DNA from 4 places in the Rhizobium sp. RSm-3 genome. Region 2 is predicted to be linked to each of the others. Evidence: predicted binding sites of a transcription regulator. Region 2 holds the regulator's gene; each other region holds the start of a gene.
The links. Region 2 encodes PhoB, which activates phosphate uptake and scavenging genes when phosphate is short. Its sites were predicted from a motif close to TGTCATNNANCTGTCAT; they were not measured.

Region 1: the regulator PhoB is predicted to act here: its motif matches at 1,737-1,753, upstream of BBJ66_RS06685 (NAD-glutamate dehydrogenase).
Region 3: the regulator PhoB is predicted to act here: its motif matches at 2,722-2,738, upstream of phnF (phosphonate metabolism transcriptional regulator PhnF).
Region 4: the regulator PhoB is predicted to act here: its motif matches at 1,584-1,600, upstream of BBJ66_RS15435 (DUF1045 domain-containing protein).

The regions. Positions count from the first base shown of each region.
Region 1 is NZ_MAWZ01000003.1:92,221-96,401, reverse strand. It holds gene BBJ66_RS06695 (carbonic anhydrase) at 97-738, opposite strand; gene pdxY (pyridoxal kinase PdxY) at 810-1,685, opposite strand; gene BBJ66_RS06685 (NAD-glutamate dehydrogenase) at 1,960-4,181, shown strand, end outside.
Region 2 is NZ_MAWZ01000001.1:554,714-558,894, reverse strand. It holds gene BBJ66_RS02740 (aspartate aminotransferase family protein) at 1-146, opposite strand, end outside; gene BBJ66_RS02735 (GcrA family cell cycle regulator) at 572-1,105, shown strand; gene phoB (phosphate regulon transcriptional regulator PhoB) at 1,379-2,062, opposite strand; gene phoU (phosphate signaling complex protein PhoU) at 2,200-2,913, opposite strand; gene pstB (phosphate ABC transporter ATP-binding protein PstB) at 2,958-3,773, opposite strand; gene pstA (phosphate ABC transporter permease PstA) at 3,789-4,181, opposite strand, start outside.
Region 3 is NZ_MAWZ01000001.1:166,640-170,820, reverse strand. It holds gene BBJ66_RS00770 (ABC transporter ATP-binding protein) at 1-423, shown strand, start outside; gene dapB (4-hydroxy-tetrahydrodipicolinate reductase) at 439-1,263, shown strand; gene BBJ66_RS00760 (2,3-bisphosphoglycerate-dependent phosphoglycerate mutase) at 1,285-1,920, shown strand; gene phnF (phosphonate metabolism transcriptional regulator PhnF) at 1,960-2,697, opposite strand; gene phnG (phosphonate C-P lyase system protein PhnG) at 2,808-3,284, shown strand; gene phnH (phosphonate C-P lyase system protein PhnH) at 3,284-3,892, shown strand; gene BBJ66_RS00740 (carbon-phosphorus lyase complex subunit PhnI) at 3,897-4,181, shown strand, end outside.
Region 4 is NZ_MAWZ01000013.1:454,248-458,428, reverse strand. It holds gene mnmD (tRNA (5-methylaminomethyl-2-thiouridine)(34)-methyltransferase MnmD) at 1-384, opposite strand, end outside; gene BBJ66_RS15440 (NAD(P)/FAD-dependent oxidoreductase) at 383-1,561, shown strand; gene BBJ66_RS15435 (DUF1045 domain-containing protein) at 1,676-2,383, shown strand; gene puuE (allantoinase PuuE) at 2,497-3,420, shown strand; gene uraD (2-oxo-4-hydroxy-4-carboxy-5-ureidoimidazoline decarboxylase) at 3,420-3,920, shown strand; gene BBJ66_RS15420 (HepT-like ribonuclease domain-containing protein) at 3,917-4,181, shown strand, end outside.

The sequences.
Region 1 (4,181 bases), on a different contig from region 2:
CGCCAATCGCCACGGTGATCAAAACGTCGGTCGTGCGCGACCAATTGACGGCAATCTTAGCAGCAATTCTTAATAAACTGATAAAGCGGCAGATCCCTAGATTTCGGGACGAATGAAGTCACGTGTCTCGGCATCCATCACCCAGAGTTCGCCTGTGGAAATATCGAACCAGGCGCCATGAAGATGCATTTTTCCCGCTTCCTCGAGCGCCTTGATGTCGGGAAAGCTTCTGAGATTATCGATCGAATTGCGGATCGACACACGCTCCAGCGCCGTCTGCCGCTCGGCGGCCGTCATCACGTCATTGCTCTGGATCTGCTCGGCGGCGGGCTTGACCAGCGACATCCAGCGGCCGATGAAATCGCCCGGCGACAGCGGCTCGGCATTCGGATCGAGCGCGGCGCGGATGCCGCCGCAGCGGCCATGGCCCATCACGACGATATCCGAGACCTTCAGCGCCTGCACCGCAAATTCGAGCGCGGCCGATGTTGAATGGAAATGACCGTCCGGCTCGTAGGGCGGCACCATGTTGGCGACGTTGCGGATGACGAAGAGCTCACCGGGGCCGGCATCGAAGATCAGCTCCGGCGCCGCACGTGAATCCGAACAGGCAATGACCAGCGTGCTGGGGCTTTGACCGTTTTCGGCAAGCAGCCGATACCTGTCGCGGGCGTCGGCATAACGCCCGTTCATAAAGTTGCGGTAACCGTCCAGAAGGGAATTTGGAAAACGCTGCATGCTTCTGGATTAGCGCGCGCGGCAGACAATTTCAACTGCTGCAATGCAAAATGAACGCGTCGGCATATGCGTCATTTTTTCCGCCGCTGCGCCGGGTGCACGAGCCGGCGCATCTGCACCATCGCCATCGGCGTCGAAAGGCTGGAAGCATCGCTCGCCAGCATTAGCTCGTTGCTGCCGCGCCTGACGGCACGCGCCAGCACTTCGAAGACGCTGGCCGTGGCAAGCTGCAGCGCTTTTTCGTCCTCGAGACCGGAAAGCAGACGCGACAGGAAGACGGCGGCCAGCAAGTCGCCAAGACCGTTCGGCGGGTTTTCGACGACACGGTGTTCGGCAAGAAGCGCGTGGCGGCCGGAAAGATAGAGATTGCCGGTACCGCCCGCCATCATCGGCACGGCCGAGGTGACGAGCATGCGCGACGGCCCGAGCGCCAGCGCCGCCTCCATGATCGCGCTGTTGTCTTCGAGCGCCGCCCCGGAAAGCCATGCAAGCTCGTAGCGGTTCGGCGTCGCGAGCGAGGCGAGCGGGATGAGATGGTCGCGAATGGCCTCGGCGGTCGCTTCCGGCACGTAGAGCCCGCCGAGATCGCCCATGACGGGATCGCAGACATAGAGCAGCTCGGGATTATCCTGCCTGAGCGCGGCGATCAGCCGGGCGACGGAGCGCGCCTGTGCGGCATTGCCGAAATAGCCCGAAAGCACTGCCTTGACTTCGCCGATCCAGGGCGCCCGGATCAGATCGTCGATCGCCGCGTCGAAATCCGCTTCCGCAAATGTCAGCCGCGTCGAGCGGCCGTGGCCGGGATGCCAGGGCAGCACGATGGTTGGCAGCGCCCAGACCGGATGACCGAGCGTCTCCAGCGCAAACACGGCCGCCCGGTTGCCGACCGAGCCGCGCACCACATGACTGGAGATGACGATGACTGCGCCCGCTGCATTTTCCGACATGATATCAAGATCCGAATGACGATGCGTTTGATGATCTTTTTGACGCCACGCTGTCAACCATTCTTCATGTGAGCATGGAAATGTGTGTGAAACGAAAAACCTAAAAAGAGGCCCTTCCGTTCATTTTGGCCACGAAAGCGAAAAATCTCTGACAATTTCCCATTTTCTGGGTCAAAAAAGCGTCAAAACAATCTTTCAGGCCCCCATTTTAGAGATTTTTTCGAGGAATCTTCTGCTAGCTTGCAGAAAACCAGTCCATTGCGGGAGGCGATTCATGGCTGCCAGAAACAATCCGAAACGGGAAAAGCAGATCGAAAGCGCGCGCAAGATCGCCAAGGCGACGGGCGAGGCGCATCTCGATCCGGAAATTCTCTTCGGACGGGCCAGCAATGACGATCTCGAACTCTATACGCCGGAGATGCTGGCGCTCTCCGCCGTGCATTCGGCAAAGGAACTTGCCGCCTGGAACGGCAAGGCGCCGCGCGTCGGCATCGACACCATTGCCGATGTGACCCCTGACGGCACTGCCGTGTCGGTGCTTTCGGTCACCGACCGGAACATGCCTTTCCTGTTTGAGTCGGTCATGGGTGAGGTGACGAGCACCTATCGCGACCTGTTCATGGCCGTGCATCCCATCCTGGTCATGGAGAAGGGCAAGGCGCCTGCGCTCTATTCCGCCGATCACCCGAGCGACCCGGCCAGCCGCGTCAGCCATATCCAGCTCCATATCGCACCGCTCAATTCCGCCCAGGCCGCAGATCTCGTCAAACGCGTCGAAACCGTGCTCGAACAGGTCCGTCTGTCGGTCTCCGACTGGAAGCCGATGCTTTCCAAGATCGACGGCGTGATCGCCGAGCTTTCAGCCAATGGCGCCAGCCGGAAGAAGGCCGATCGCGATGAAGCCGTCGCCTTCCTGACATGGCTGCGCGACGAGAATTTCACGTTCCTCGGGATGCGTGAATATGTCTATTCCGGCAAGGGTGCCGACGCCAAGGTCGAGCGAGACAAGGGTGCGGGCCTCGGCATGCTCTCCAACCCTGATGTTCTGGTGCTGCGCACCGGCAAGGATGCCGTGACGACGACGCCTGAAATTCTTGCCTTCCTCGACGGCCCCGACTTCCTGATCGTCACCAAGGCGAATGTGAAATCCATCGTCCATCGCCGGGCCTATATGGATTATGTCGGCGTCAAACGCTTCGACGCAAACGGCAACGTCACCGGCGAGCTGCGCATCGTCGGGCTTTTCACCTCGACGGCCTATACGTCGCTCGCCTCTGAAATCCCGCTGCTGCGTTCCAAGATCGAGAAGGTGAAGGAGCATTTCGGCTTCGACCCGATGAGCCATTCCGGCCGCATGCTCGACAACACGCTGGAATCCTATCCGCGCGACGACCTTTTCCAGATCGACACCACGCTGCTTGCCAGTTTTGCCGAGCAGATCAATGACCTCGCCGACCGTCCGCGCGTGCGTGTCCTGCCGCGCATCGACCATTTCGACCGCTTCGTCTCGGTGATCGTGTATGTGCCGCGCGAGGAATACGACTCGATCGTCCGCGAGCGGATCGGCACCTATCTGAAGACGGTCTATGACGGTCGTGTCTCCGCCTATTACCCGGCTTTCCCGGAAGGCGGCGTGGCGCGCGTGCATTTCATTATCGGCCGCTCCGGCGGCAAGACGCCGCGCATTCCCCAGGCAAAGCTCGAGCAGGTGATCCGCGAGATCACCGCCCGTTGGGACGATCGTTTCGAGGCGCTGGCCGGACCCAAGGCGCCGAAAATCTCCGTCGACCAGGCCTTCCAGGATTCCTTCACGCCTGAAGAAACCGTGGCCGACCTCGCCGATATCGGCGCCTGCGCCGCAGGCGAGCCGCTTCGCATTCAGTTCTACCATCGCCAGGAAGATGAGGGCCGGACCCTCTCGCTGAAGATCTTCCACGCCGGCGGCCAGCTGGCGCTGTCGCGCCGCGTGCCGCTTCTTGAGAATCTCGGCTTCAATGTCGTCAGCGAACGCACCTTCGACATCGACGTACCGGCCGCGGACGGAGAAACGAAACTCGTCGTGCTGCACGATATGGAGCTCGAGGCCCGCAACGGCGGCGACATCGATCTGCAGCGTTACGGCGCCCCTCTCGAGGAAGCCTTCGTCGCCGCCTTCGCCGGCACGATCGACAATGACAGCTTCAACCGGCTGATCCTCTCGGCCGGGCTCTCGGCGCGCGAGACGAACGTACTGCGCGCCTATGCCCGTTATCTCCGCCAGGCCGGCATCGCCTATTCGCAGGATTATATCGCCACCACGCTCGACAAATATCCCGGTGTCGCGGCCGCCATCTTCCGGCTGTTCCACGACACCCTCGATACCAAGCTTTCCGAAAAGGTCCGCATCAAGAAGCTGGCCGACCTGCACCAGGCGATCGAAACCGAGCTTGCCGAGGTGCCGAGCCTCGACGACGACCGCATCCTGCGCCGCTACGTCAATATCGTCGATGCGACGCT
Region 2 (4,181 bases):
CTGTGTCCGACCGAGGTGACGGCGACGCCGGCGCCGAAATCGAGATAACGCTCGCCGCCTTCGGTGATCAGCCATACGCCCTCGCCTCGCTCGAACCGCAGCGGGGCACGAGAATAGGTGTCATAAAGCGGCGCGGCTTCGGCCATGGCGCGGGTCTCCCGATCAGCGTTATCTAGCAACGGACTCCGGCTAAGAAAACCAGGCCCGAAAAATCAAAAATGCCGCCTTGCGGCGGCCAGCGGTACTATTTCCTTTTCGCGCTGCAATGTCAACAAAACTGCGCCCTTAGCGCATGCAGCAAGCTTGTACAGCGGTGTTTTCGACCTTCAACAGGCAATATTGCAGAAATGACACGCCGGGGCAGCAAGTTGGGGAAAACTCCGAATTCGATTCATCCGGATTCATGCGACTCTTGTCACGGAGTCAGGCTCACACTAGGTTAAAGTTCAATTACTAGACTGCATGCGGCGGAACTAGTCACCAAAATTGATCAGGCGTTTCTTGTTTCGGAGGCTTCCGGGACAACGGTGAGGGATTCTGCCATCACCAACGCGAAAGGTGGAGACAGGGCATGAACTGGACAGACGAGCGGGTCGAGAAACTCAAGAAGCTTTGGGCCGAAGGACTGAGCGCCAGCCAGATCGCGGCACAACTTGGCGGCGTCAGCAGAAACGCCGTGATCGGCAAGGTACACAGGCTGAGCCTTCCCGGCCGCGCCAAGGCCGGCGGCACCGCCGCCACGGCGCGGACGCCGAAACGCAATACATCTGCGCCGCGCGCGCCGAACTACGCCTCCCGGATCGCCACCCGCACCGTTACCCGCCAGCAGGGCGCGACGATGCTGAAGGAAGAGATCGAGATCGAAACGGTCGAGGAAATGGAATACGTGCCGAAGGGCAACGTGGTCGTGCCGATCTCGCGCCGCCTCGGCCTGACGGAACTGACCGAACGCACCTGCAAATGGCCGGTCGGCGATCCGCTGAAGGACGACTTCCACTTCTGCGGCTGCGAGTCCCCGGACAATTCGCCCTATTGCAGCTACCACCAGAAACTCGCCTACCAGCCGATCAACGAACGCCGCCGGGCAGCGGCGCGGGCAAGCTGAGCGGGTAAGGCATTATCGAGATGCAAAAACGGGCTGCAAGGCCCGTTTTTTTGTGAGTGCGTTGGGTGTGGCTGCCCCTCCGCCTGCCGGCACCTTCTCCCCGCGCGCGGGGCGAAGGGGATATGCCGCAACCTCTCGGCCCTCACCCACCTCTCGCAGAGGCACGTCCCCTCGCCCCGTTTACGGGGGTCCGAAGGACGGGTCGAGACGCGTGGCTCGACCCCGGTCGGTTAGGGTGAGGGGCGGAGCTTGCTCGACTTTGTCAGATACCCCTCAGGCTTCCATTGAATAGCCGGCGCCGCGGACGGTACGGATGACGTCTTGCATGTTGGAGAAGTTCAGCGCCTTGCGCAGGCGGCCGACATGGACGTCGACGGTGCGTTCGTCGACATAGATGTCGTGGCCCCAGACGCCGTCCAAGAGCTGCGAGCGGGAGAAGACCCGGCCGGGCGACGACATCAGGAATTCCAGCAGGCGGAATTCGGTGGGGCCGAGGCGGACTTCGCGGCTCTTGCGGTGGACGCGGTGGGTTTCGCGGTCGAGTTCGATATCGCCGCATTTCAGCACGGTCGACAGCACCTCGGGGCGGGCACGGCGCAGCATCGCCTTGACGCGGGCAACGAGCTCGGGGGTCGAGAAGGGCTTGACGACGTAATCGTCGGCTCCGGTCGACAGTCCGCGGACACGTTCGCTCTCTTCGCCGCGCGCCGTCAGCATGATGATCGGCAGGCGCTCGGTTTCCGGCCGCATGCGCAGGCGCCGGCAAAGCTCGATGCCGGAGACGCCGGGCAGCATCCAGTCGAGGATGAGAAGGTCGGGCGTGCGCTCCTGAAGCCTGATTTCGGCCTCGTCGCCACGAAGGATGGTATCGACCTCGAAGCCCTCAGCTTCGAGATTGTAGCGGAGAAGCACGCTCAGGGCTTCCTCGTCTTCAACAACTGCAACTCTCGGGATCATGCGTGTCGGTCTCCTCGCGCATGATCCTTAAACCGGGGGTGATTTAAGCAATGCATCCTGCGCAAATTCACAAAAATCGGCTGCGACCTCTTTGCGCGCCCCACATGGGCGCGCACGCAATCGTCTGGTTTAGGCGGTTATTCCGTGACCGCGCCGACGGTGTTGGCGCTGTCGTCCTTCGGACGGTCACCTTCCGGCTGGGCGCCGGTCGCCATGTAATAGATTGTCTCGGCAATGTTGGTGGCGTGGTCGCCGATGCGCTCGATGTTCTTGGCGCAGAAGAGAAGATGCGTGCAGCTGGTGATGTTGCGCGGATCTTCCATCATGTAGGTCAAGAGCTCCCGGAACAGCGAGGTGTACATCGCGTCGATCTCGTTGTCGCGCTCGCGGATCGCACTCGCCTTGTCGGCGGCGCGTGTCGTGTAGACGTCGAGCACTTCCTTGAGCTGGACGAGCGCCAGCTCGGAGAGATGCTCGAGGCCGCGGGCGAGCTTGCGGGGAACGCCGGTGCTCTGCACGGCGATGACGCGCTTGGCGGTGTTCTTGCCGAGGTCGCCGACGCGTTCGAGATCGGCGGCGATGCGGATCGAACCCATGATTTCGCGCAGGTCGGCGGCCATCGGCTGACGGCGGGCGATGGTGACGATCGCCTTGTCGCCGATTTCGCGCTCGGCGTGATCGAGGATCACGTCGTCGGAGATGACCTTCTGGGCGAGCGCCGTATCGCCGTTGACCAGCGCCCGGACGGATTCGGCGACCATCTGCTCGGCCAGGCCGCCCATTTCGGAAATCCGCCGGGACAGGAACTTCAGATCATCATCATAGGCAGAATAAATATGTGTCGATGCCATGGGGCTTTATCCTCGAATAACGGGAAGGCTTGGTGACGCCAAAATCAGCCGAAGCGACCCATGATGTAGTCCTGGGTGCGCGGATCGTCGGGATTGGTGAACATCTTGTCGGTGTCGTTCTCCTCGACCAGATTGCCGAGGTGGAACATGGCGGTGCGCTGCGAAACGCGCGCGGCCTGCTGCATGGAGTGGGTGACGATGACGATCGTGTAGTTCTCGCGCAGTTCGTGGATCAGCTCCTCGACCTTGGCGGTGGCGATCGGGTCGAGCGCCGAGCAGGGCTCGTCCATCAGGATGACTTCAGGGCTGACGGCGACGGCGCGCGCAATGCAGAGACGCTGCTGCTGACCGCCCGACAGGCCGGTGCCGGATTCGTGCACGCGGTCCTTGACCTCGTTCCAGAGGCCGGCGCGCTGCAGGCTGGTCTCGACGATCTGGTCGAGATCGGCCTTCGACTTGGCAAGGCCATGGATGCGCGGGCCGTAGGAGACGTTTTCGTAGATCGTCTTCGGGAACGGGTTCGGCTTCTGGAAGACCATGCCGACGCGGGCGCGCAGTTCGACGACGTCGATATCGGGATCATAGATATCGTCGCCGTCCAGCGTGATCTTGCCGGCGACGCGGCAACCGTCGATCGTGTCGTTCATGCGGTTCAGGCTCCGCAGGAAGGTCGACTTGCCGCAGCCGGACGGGCCGATCAGCGCGGTTACGGTGTTTTCGCGGATGTTCAGGTTCACATCGAAAAGCGCCCGCTTCTCGCCGTAGTAAACCGAGACATCCTGGCCGATCATCTTATACGGGACGTTGCTCATCTTCTGATCCAGCGCCTTTTCAACTGCAGCTTCCGTCAACATGTTCATGATCTGTAACTCCGTTTACCAGCGGCGCTCGAAGCGACGACGCAAGAGGATGGCGCCCATGTTCATGACGATCAGGAACAGGAGCAGGACGATGATGGCACCCGAAGTACGCTCGACGAAGGCCCGTTCGGCCTCGTTGGCCCACATATAGACCTGCACCGGCAGGGCCGTCGAGGGATCGAGCGGTGTCGTCGGCGCGTTGGCGACGAAGGCGACCATGCCGATCAGGAGCAGCGGCGCGGTTTCGCCGAGCGCGTGCGCCAGGCCGATGATCGTGCCGGTCAAGATGCCGGGCATGGCGAGCGGCAGAACATGGTGGAACACCATCTGCATCTTCGAAGCGCCGAGGCCAAGCGCTGCGGCGCGGATCGACGGCGGCACAGCGCGGAGCGCCGCACGGGTGGCGAT
Region 3 (4,181 bases), 390 kb from region 2:
GAGGTGGAAGAGGCAGCCCGGCTTGCCTATGCGCATGACTTCATCACGGCGCAGCCGCAAGGATACGACACGCCGGTCGGCGAAAACGGCGTGACGCTTTCGGGCGGCCAGCGCCAGCGGCTGTCGATCGCGCGTGCGCTGGTGCGCAATGCGCCGATCCTGCTGCTCGACGAGGCGACCTCTGCCCTCGACACGGAGTCCGAAGCCGCCGTGCAGAAGGCGCTCGACGAGGCGATGACCGGACGCACTGTCGTCGTCATCGCTCACCGGCTTTCGACCGTGGTGCGCGCCGACAAGATCGTCGTCATGCAGCAAGGCCGGGTCGTCGAGGAAGGCAATCACCAGACGCTTGCGAAGGTCAGCGACGGTCTTTACGCTCGCCTCAACAATCTGCAGAGGCCTTCGGCCTCCGATTCAAACTGACCTGGTGAGACTGACATGAGCGATGCTGCGATGAAACTGGTGGTGGTTGGCGCGGCAGGGCGCATGGGGCAGACGCTGATCCGGCTCATCCATACCATCGAGGGCGCCACGCTGCATGCGGCGGTGGAACGCAGCGGTTCGCCCTTTATCGGCAAGGATGCCGGCGAGATCGCCGGTCTCGGCCCGACCGGCATCATCATCGGCGACGATCCGCTCCAGGCCTTCCTCGATGCCGAGGGCGTGCTCGACTTCACTTCGCCGGCCGCGACAGTGGAATTTTCGGGGCTCGCCGCGCAGGCCCGCATCGTCCATGTCGTCGGCACCACCGGCTGCTCCGACGACGACAATGCCAGGATCGCTGCTGCGGCCCGCCATGCCCGCATCGTCAAATCAGGCAATATGAGCCTCGGGGTCAATCTGCTCAGCGTGCTCGCCGAACAGGCTGCGCGGGCGCTCGAGCCTGATGACTGGGATATCGAAATCCTGGAAATGCACCACAAGCACAAGGTGGATGCGCCGTCCGGCACCGCCCTTTTGCTCGGCGAGGCCGCGGCCAAGGGGCGCAATATCGATCTCGCCTCGAAATCGGTCCGCGTACGCGACGGTCATACGGGCGCCCGGCAAGCCGGCACGATCGGCTTTGCGACGCTGCGCGGCGGCTCCGTCATCGGCGAGCATTCGGTGCTTTTCGCCGGCGAAGGCGAGATCGTCACCCTGTCGCACAGCGCTGCCGACCGCTCGATCTTTGCGCGCGGCGCTATCAAGGCGGCGCTGTGGGCGCGCGACAAGAAGCCGGGTCTCTATTCCATGCTCGACGTGCTCGGGCTTTCTTCCCAATAACGACATATCGGAGGCATATTCATGAGCGGAACCCTCGTCCTCGTTCGCCACGGCCAGAGTGACTGGAACCTGAAGAATCTCTTCACCGGCTGGAAGGATCCCGATCTGACGGCGCTCGGCATCGAGGAAGCCAATGCCGGCGGCAAGGCGCTAGCCGAATACGGCATCAAATTCGACGTCGCCTATACCTCGGTGCTGGTGCGCGCGCAGCACACGCTGAAGCTCATCCTCGACAAGGTCGGCCAGCCCGATCTGCCGACGATCCGCGACCAGGCCCTGAACGAGCGCGACTACGGCGATCTCTCCGGTCTCAACAAGGACGATGCCCGCGCCAAATGGGGCGAGGAACAGGTGCATATCTGGCGCCGCTCCTATGACGTGCCGCCGCCCGGCGGCGAAAGCCTGCGCGACACCGGCGCCCGCGTCTGGCCCTATTACCTGACCGAAATCCTGCCGCGCGTGCTCAGGGGCGAGAAGGTGCTGGTTGCCGCGCACGGCAATTCGCTGCGCTCGCTGGTCATGGTGCTCGACAAGCTGACCAAGGAAGGCGTGCTTGCCCTTAATCTCGCGACCGGCGTTCCCATGGTCTACAAGCTGAAGGCGGATTCAACCGTCGCGTCGAAGGAAGTGCTCGGCGACATGTCCGGCGCACACTGATATCAGTGGCCTTCCCTGTTCCGTCAGGGAAGGCTGACCTCAATTCTCGATCGTGAACTGCACCCGGTCGGCCGCGAAGCGGCTGATCGAATATTGCACCGGCACGCCGTCGAGATCGGTATTCATCGCCTTGGCGATCAGCAGGATCGCGCCGGGCGTCAGCTCCAGCTCGGCCAGATCGGCCGTGTTCGCATGGGCGGCCGTCACTTCGGTGGTCGCGCGGACATAATCCGGCAGGCCAAGTTCGGCGAAAGCCTTGGTGATCGATTCGTGCTTGCGGTAGGCCTCGCCGATCCCGGCGAAACGTTCGGCGGGAAACCAGCTCGTCGCCCTTGACACCGGCCGCCTGTCGGCATGGCGCAATGTTTCCAGGCGGATCACCCGTTCTCCCTGCTTCAGGCCCAGCCAGCGAGCGACTTCGGCGCTCGCCTCCTCCTGCGCTTCATCGAGCAGAAGGCTGCGCATCTCGCGCGCCTGGTCGCCGATGCCTGAAGTGAAGCGGGTGCGCCGGGTGATCGGGAAATTCAGCCGTTCCTTGCGCTCGATCAGCGTGCCGCGACCTTGCACCGCGCGAACGATGCCTTCCTGCGCCAAGGCCGCCAAGGCGCTGCGCACCGTGTGGCGGTTGACGCCGAATTGCAGCGCCAGCACCGTTTCCGGCGGCACCATTCCGGTTTCGTCATAGGCTCCGTTGCCGATCGCCTCACGGATCCGGTCGGCGATCTGGCGCCAGAGCGCCACGCCGGTCTGTCTTTGCACCTGCTTCAATCCCGCCATTCCGGCCCCATTTCCCGCGCCCGATGTCACACGCTTGTCACGACATCGATTTAAGCGTAGGTATATCTTGTATAGTTGTCTATATCAATAGACATTTTAAGGAAGCGGCGATGATATCAGCGGACAGGACAGACGCTGCGTCACAGACGGCATCCGGGCGCAAACGCGCCGCCGATCTGCTGGCGCGAGCGGAACGAAGCGAACTCTGGGCGGTTTGGGATGCCTTGCCGGAAAAACCCGCGGCGCATCCGGTGCGCGGGCCAGAGACCGGGCTGGTGATGGTGCGCGGCCGCATTGGCGGCGGCGGCGCGCCCTTCAACCTCGGCGAAGTAACGGTGACGCGGGCAACAGTTCGGCTCGACTCCGGCTCGGTCGGTCATGCGCAGGCGCTCGGCACCGACCGGGAAAAGGCCCGGCTTGCAGCGATCTTCGACGCACTCTGGCAGGAGGAGGCGACCAAGGATTTCGTCGAACGGGCGCTGCTTTTGCCGATCGCCGGACGGATCGCCGCTACTGAGCGCCGCAAGGCGGAGGAGACGGCGGCGACCCGCGTCGATTTCTTCACCATGGTCAGGGGAGACAACTGATGGGCCTGAAGACGGAAGCCCTGACCGGCGGCTTTGCCGAGCCGGTCTTCCATGCCCAGAGCGTCTTCAAGATGCTGATGGACGGCATCGCCCGCCCCGGCACGATCCAGACCGTTCAGCCCGATATCGCACCGCCTGTGCCGCTCGGCAGCGCCGCCGGCGCAATCGCGCTGACGCTTTGTGACCACGACACACCCGTCTGGCTGTCCCAGGGGCTGGCGAAATCGGCCGTGCCGGAGTGGCTCGGCTTCCACACCGGCGCGCCGCTCACCACTGAGAAGGCCGAGGCGCGCTTCGCTTTCACCGAGGCCGGCACCGCGCTTTGCCCCTTCAGCCTCTTCGCCTCAGGCACGCAGGAATATCCCGACCGCTCGACGACGCTCATTATCCAGCTCCCCGAACTCGAGGGTGGGCGCCGGCTGGCGCTGATTGGCCCCGGCATCCAGACTGTGACGGAGATCGCGCCTGTCGGCCTGCCGGAGACCTTTCTGCGGCTCTGGACGGAGAACCGCGCGCTCTTTCCGCGCGGAATCGACATCGTGCTGACATCGGTGACACGTTTTCTCTGCCTGCCGCGCACCACCAAGATCACAGCAACGGAGATCTGAGCTCATGTATGTTGCCGTCAAGGGTGGCGAGGCCGCCATCGCCAATGCCCACCGCCTGCTTGCCGACCGCCGCCGCGGCGACCGTTCGCTGCCGGCGATCGGTATCGACCAGATCGTCGCGCAGCTGGCGCTCGCCGTCGACCGGGTGATGGCCGAGGCCTCGCTTTTCGACCGGACGCTCGCGGCCCTTGCCGTGCGCCAGTCGCGCGGCGATATGATCGAGGCGATCTTCCTGCTGCGCGCCTACCGCACGACGCTGCCGCGCTTCGGCTATTCCAGGCCGCTCGAC
Region 4 (4,181 bases), on a different contig from region 2:
CGCCGTCAGCGCCTCGCGTTCGGCATCGATCTCCGGCCAATGCGAGAGCGCCCGGCCGATCTCCTCGCCGCGCATCGGGTGGAGTTCGAAGGAGATGAAATGTAACTGTTGGCCGCGCTTGCGGTGAAGCTTCCACTGCCGCCAGGTCTCGGCGAAGTTCAGGCCGGTGCCGAAGCCGAGCTCGCCGATCAAAAATTCCTGCCGCCCGTCCCAGCGCTCCGGCAGGCCGTTGCCGGCGAGGAAGACATGGCCGCATTCCAGCCGTCCATCCGTCTGGCAATAAAAATGATCGCCAAAGGCGGTGGAATAAGGCATATCGCCGTCGCGCCATTCGAGCGGCTGCGGCGCGCCCACGCCAATCTGATCGGGGTTCACGTCTGTCATGGAAAAAGCCGATAATCCTCGGCCGGTCTCAGGTCAATCATCCTGCGAATTGCTGGTCGTCGGCGGCGGCATCATGGGTCTCTGGGCGGCCGTCCATGCCGAGCGCCGAGGCATCGCCACCCTGATCGCCGATGCCGGCCAATTGGGCGGAGGGGCAAGCGGCGGCCTGCTCGGCGCGCTGATGCCGCATATGCCGGATCGCTGGTCGGAGAAGAAGCAGTTTCAATTCGATGCGCTGGTCTCGCTCGAAGACGAGATCGCCACGCTCGAAGCGGCGACCGGGCTTTCGGCCGGATATCGCCGTTCGGGACGGTTGATCCCGCTGCCGAAGCCGCATCTCGAAAAAATCGCGCGCCGACATTGCGAGGATGCCGAGCGGCATTGGCAGACCGGCGCGCGCCGTTTCCACTGGCATGTGCTCGACAATCCGCCGGTCGGCGGCTGGATCGAGGCCTCGGCCGGCGAGAGCGGCTTCGTGCACGACACGCTCGCCGCCCGCGTGGCGCCCCGTTCGCTGATCGCGGCCCTTGTCGCCCTGCTGCGGCGGTCAAAACATGTGCGCATTCTGGAGCATGCAACGGTTGCCGGCCTCGATCCGGACCGCGGCGTGGCCGAGATAGGCGGCGAAAGCATCGCTTTCCGTCACTGCATCCTGGCCGCCGGCCATCAATCCTTTCCGTTGCTGCAGGGCCTGACGCCGGGGTTGAAACAGCCGCTCGGCCAGCCGGTCAAGGGACAGGCGGCGCTGTTGAAAGCCGATATCGACCCGGCGCTGCCGACGATCTTTCTCGACGGGCTCTATGTCGTCGCGCATGAGGGCGGCTACGCCGCGATCGGCAGCACCAGCGAGAACCGTTTCGACGATCCTACCTCGACGGATACCCAACTCGACGCGCTGATTGCCGGGGCGCGGGAGATCGTGCCGACGCTCCGCGATGCCGTCGTCGTCGAACGTTGGGCCGGGCTTCGCCCGAAGGCGATCGACCGTGATCCGATGATCGGCCGCCATCCCGATCACCCGCGCCTGATCGCGCTGACCGGCGGATTCAAGGTCAGCTTCGGCCTGGCCCACCGGCTGGCGGAAGCGGCAATCTGTATCGCAGGCGATACAGATTGCGGATTTTTGCTGCCGGAAAGCTTCGCAATTTCAAGCCATATCGCAGCGGCTTCACGTTAAACGTGAATTCGCCGCCGCCTCGTTTCGTTATTCTGTCATGCAAATCACCTATCTGCTTGCGCATCGACGGCGCCTGAGATCACCGGCGCTCCTTTTCCTGATGGAGGAAATCGCATGCGCTATGCCATTTGCTTCACGCCCCCGGCAAGCGACCCGCTATCGCTCATGGCCGCCCATTGGCTTGGCCGAAACGTGTTTTCCGGCGATATGCTGGAGCCTCCGGCCGTGCGCGGCCTCGGCATTCACGAGATCGCCTTCCATACGGCCGTGCCGCGGCGCTACGGTTTTCACGGCGTCTTGAAGGCGGCGTTCCACTTGTGTCCGGACCTGTCCGAAGCGCAACTCCTGCGCGATCTCATGCGTTTTTCCGGGACTGTCCTTCCCTTCCAGATTCCGCGTCTCGAAGTCGCCAGGCTCGGCAATTTCTACAGCCTGCTGCCGAGTGCTCCCTGCGAGCAGATCCAGTATCTCGCTTCGGCGATCGTGCAGGAATTCGACCGTTTCCGCGCGCCGCTCAGCGAGGCCGATATCGAACGCAGCGATCCGGACGGGCTGTCGGCGGCGCAGTTCTCAAATCTGCATCGCTGGGGCAATCCTTACGTGATGGAGGAGTTCCGCTTCCATATGCCGGTGACGGGTCCGGTCAACGCGATCGACATGCCGCGCATCGAGCCGGCGCTGCGGACGGTTTTCGAGGCTGTGCTCAGCGAACCGGTCATGGTTTCGAACGTGGCGCTGATGATCGAGGAGGGTACCGGCGGGCCTTTCCGGGTTCATTCGCTGCATCCGATGGGCAAGGTCAGCGCCCGCAAGATCGCCTGACAGGCGATGAGCTAAATGCTTGTGCAGAAAGGATAAAATTCCGCTGCGCAGTTTCCGTCTCGACATTCCGGCTGCGGATGCTACCGTTCTCCGTCTTTTCAGAAGGTGATTTGATGGTATCCGAGACTTATCCGCGCAATCTCGTCGGCTACGGGCGTCAGACGCCCGATCCGAAATGGCCTGAAGAGGCACGCGTCGCCGTGCAGTTCGTCATCAATTACGAGGAGGGCGGCGAAAGCTCGATCCTCGATGGCGATCCGGCGTCGGAAAATCTGCTGTCGGAGATCGTGGGCGCGGCCGCCTGGCCGGGGCAGCGCAATCTCAACATGGAATCGATCTACGAATATGGTTCGCGCGCCGGTTTCTGGCGGCTCTGGCGGATGTTCACCGATCTCAAGGTGCAGGCGACCGTCTACGGCGTGACGCTGGCGATGGCGCGCAACCCGGAAGCCGTCGCGGCGATGAAGGAGGCCGGCTGGGAAATCGCCAGCCACGGTTACCGCTGGCTGGAATATAAGGATTTTCCGGAAGATCTGGAGCGCAAGCATATTCTCGAAGCCGTGCGCCTGCACACCGAACTCACCGGCGAGCGGCCCTATGGCATGTACCAGGGCAAGCCCTCAGACAATACGCTGCGGCTGGTGCAGGAGGAGGGCGGCTTCCTCTATTCCTCCGATTCCTATGCCGACGACCTGCCCTTCTGGGTCAATGGCGTCGACGGGAAACCCTTCCTGATCATTCCCTATACGCTCGAAACCAACGATATGCGTTTTGCGACCCCGCAGGGTTTCAACACCGGCGACCAGTTTTTCACCTATCTCAAGGATGCCTTCGATACGCTCTATGAGGAAGGCAAGGCGGGCAGCCCGAAGATGATGTCGGTCGGCCTGCATTGCCGTCTCGTCGGGCGCCCGGGTCGGGCGGCGGCGCTGAAGCGCTTCATCGAATATGTGCTGAAGCACGACAAGGTCTGGATTCCGCGCCGCATCGAGATTGCCGAGCACTGGCACAAGCACCATCAGCCGGACGCGATCTGATGCTGTCGCGCGAGGATTTCGTTTCCCGCTTCGGCGGCGTCTTCGAACATTCGCCTTTCATCGCCGAGCGCGCCTATGACGCCGGCAGCGTGACCGAGCCGCTGACGGCATCAGGGGTGCATGCGGCGCTTGCCGCGGTCTTCCGCGCGGCAAGCCGGGAGGAACGTCTCGGCGTGCTCCGCACCCACCCCGACCTTGCCGGGCGCCTTGCCATATCGGGCGAACTTACCGAAGACAGCCGCAAGGAGCAGTCCGGCGCCGGTCTCGACCGCCTGAGCCCCGCCGAGCACGCCCGCTTCACTGAACTCAATTCGGCCTATGTCGAAAAATATGGCTTTCCCTTCATCATCGCCGTCAAAGGACTCGGCAAGGAGGATATCCTGGAAGCTTTCGAAACACGGATCGGCAACAGGCGGGACGAAGAATTTTCGACCGCGACGGCGCAGGTCGAAAAGATCGCGCTGTTGCGTTTGACCTCGATGCTGCCGGAGGCTGAATGAAGGAGAGACGCGCCATCGACTATCTCAACGACATGCAAAAGGCGGCATCCCAAGCGCTGTCCTTCATCGGCGGAATGGATGAGGCGGCTTTCGCCGAGGACCAGCTGACCTTCAAGGCCGTTGCCTTCTGCCACTTCACCATCGGTGCCGCGGCATCCCGTCTGCTGGTGAGCCATCCGGAATTTGCCACCGAGCATCCCGGCCTGCCGTGGACGAAGATCTGCGGCACGGGCAATCGCATTCTCGACGACGTCTTCGATC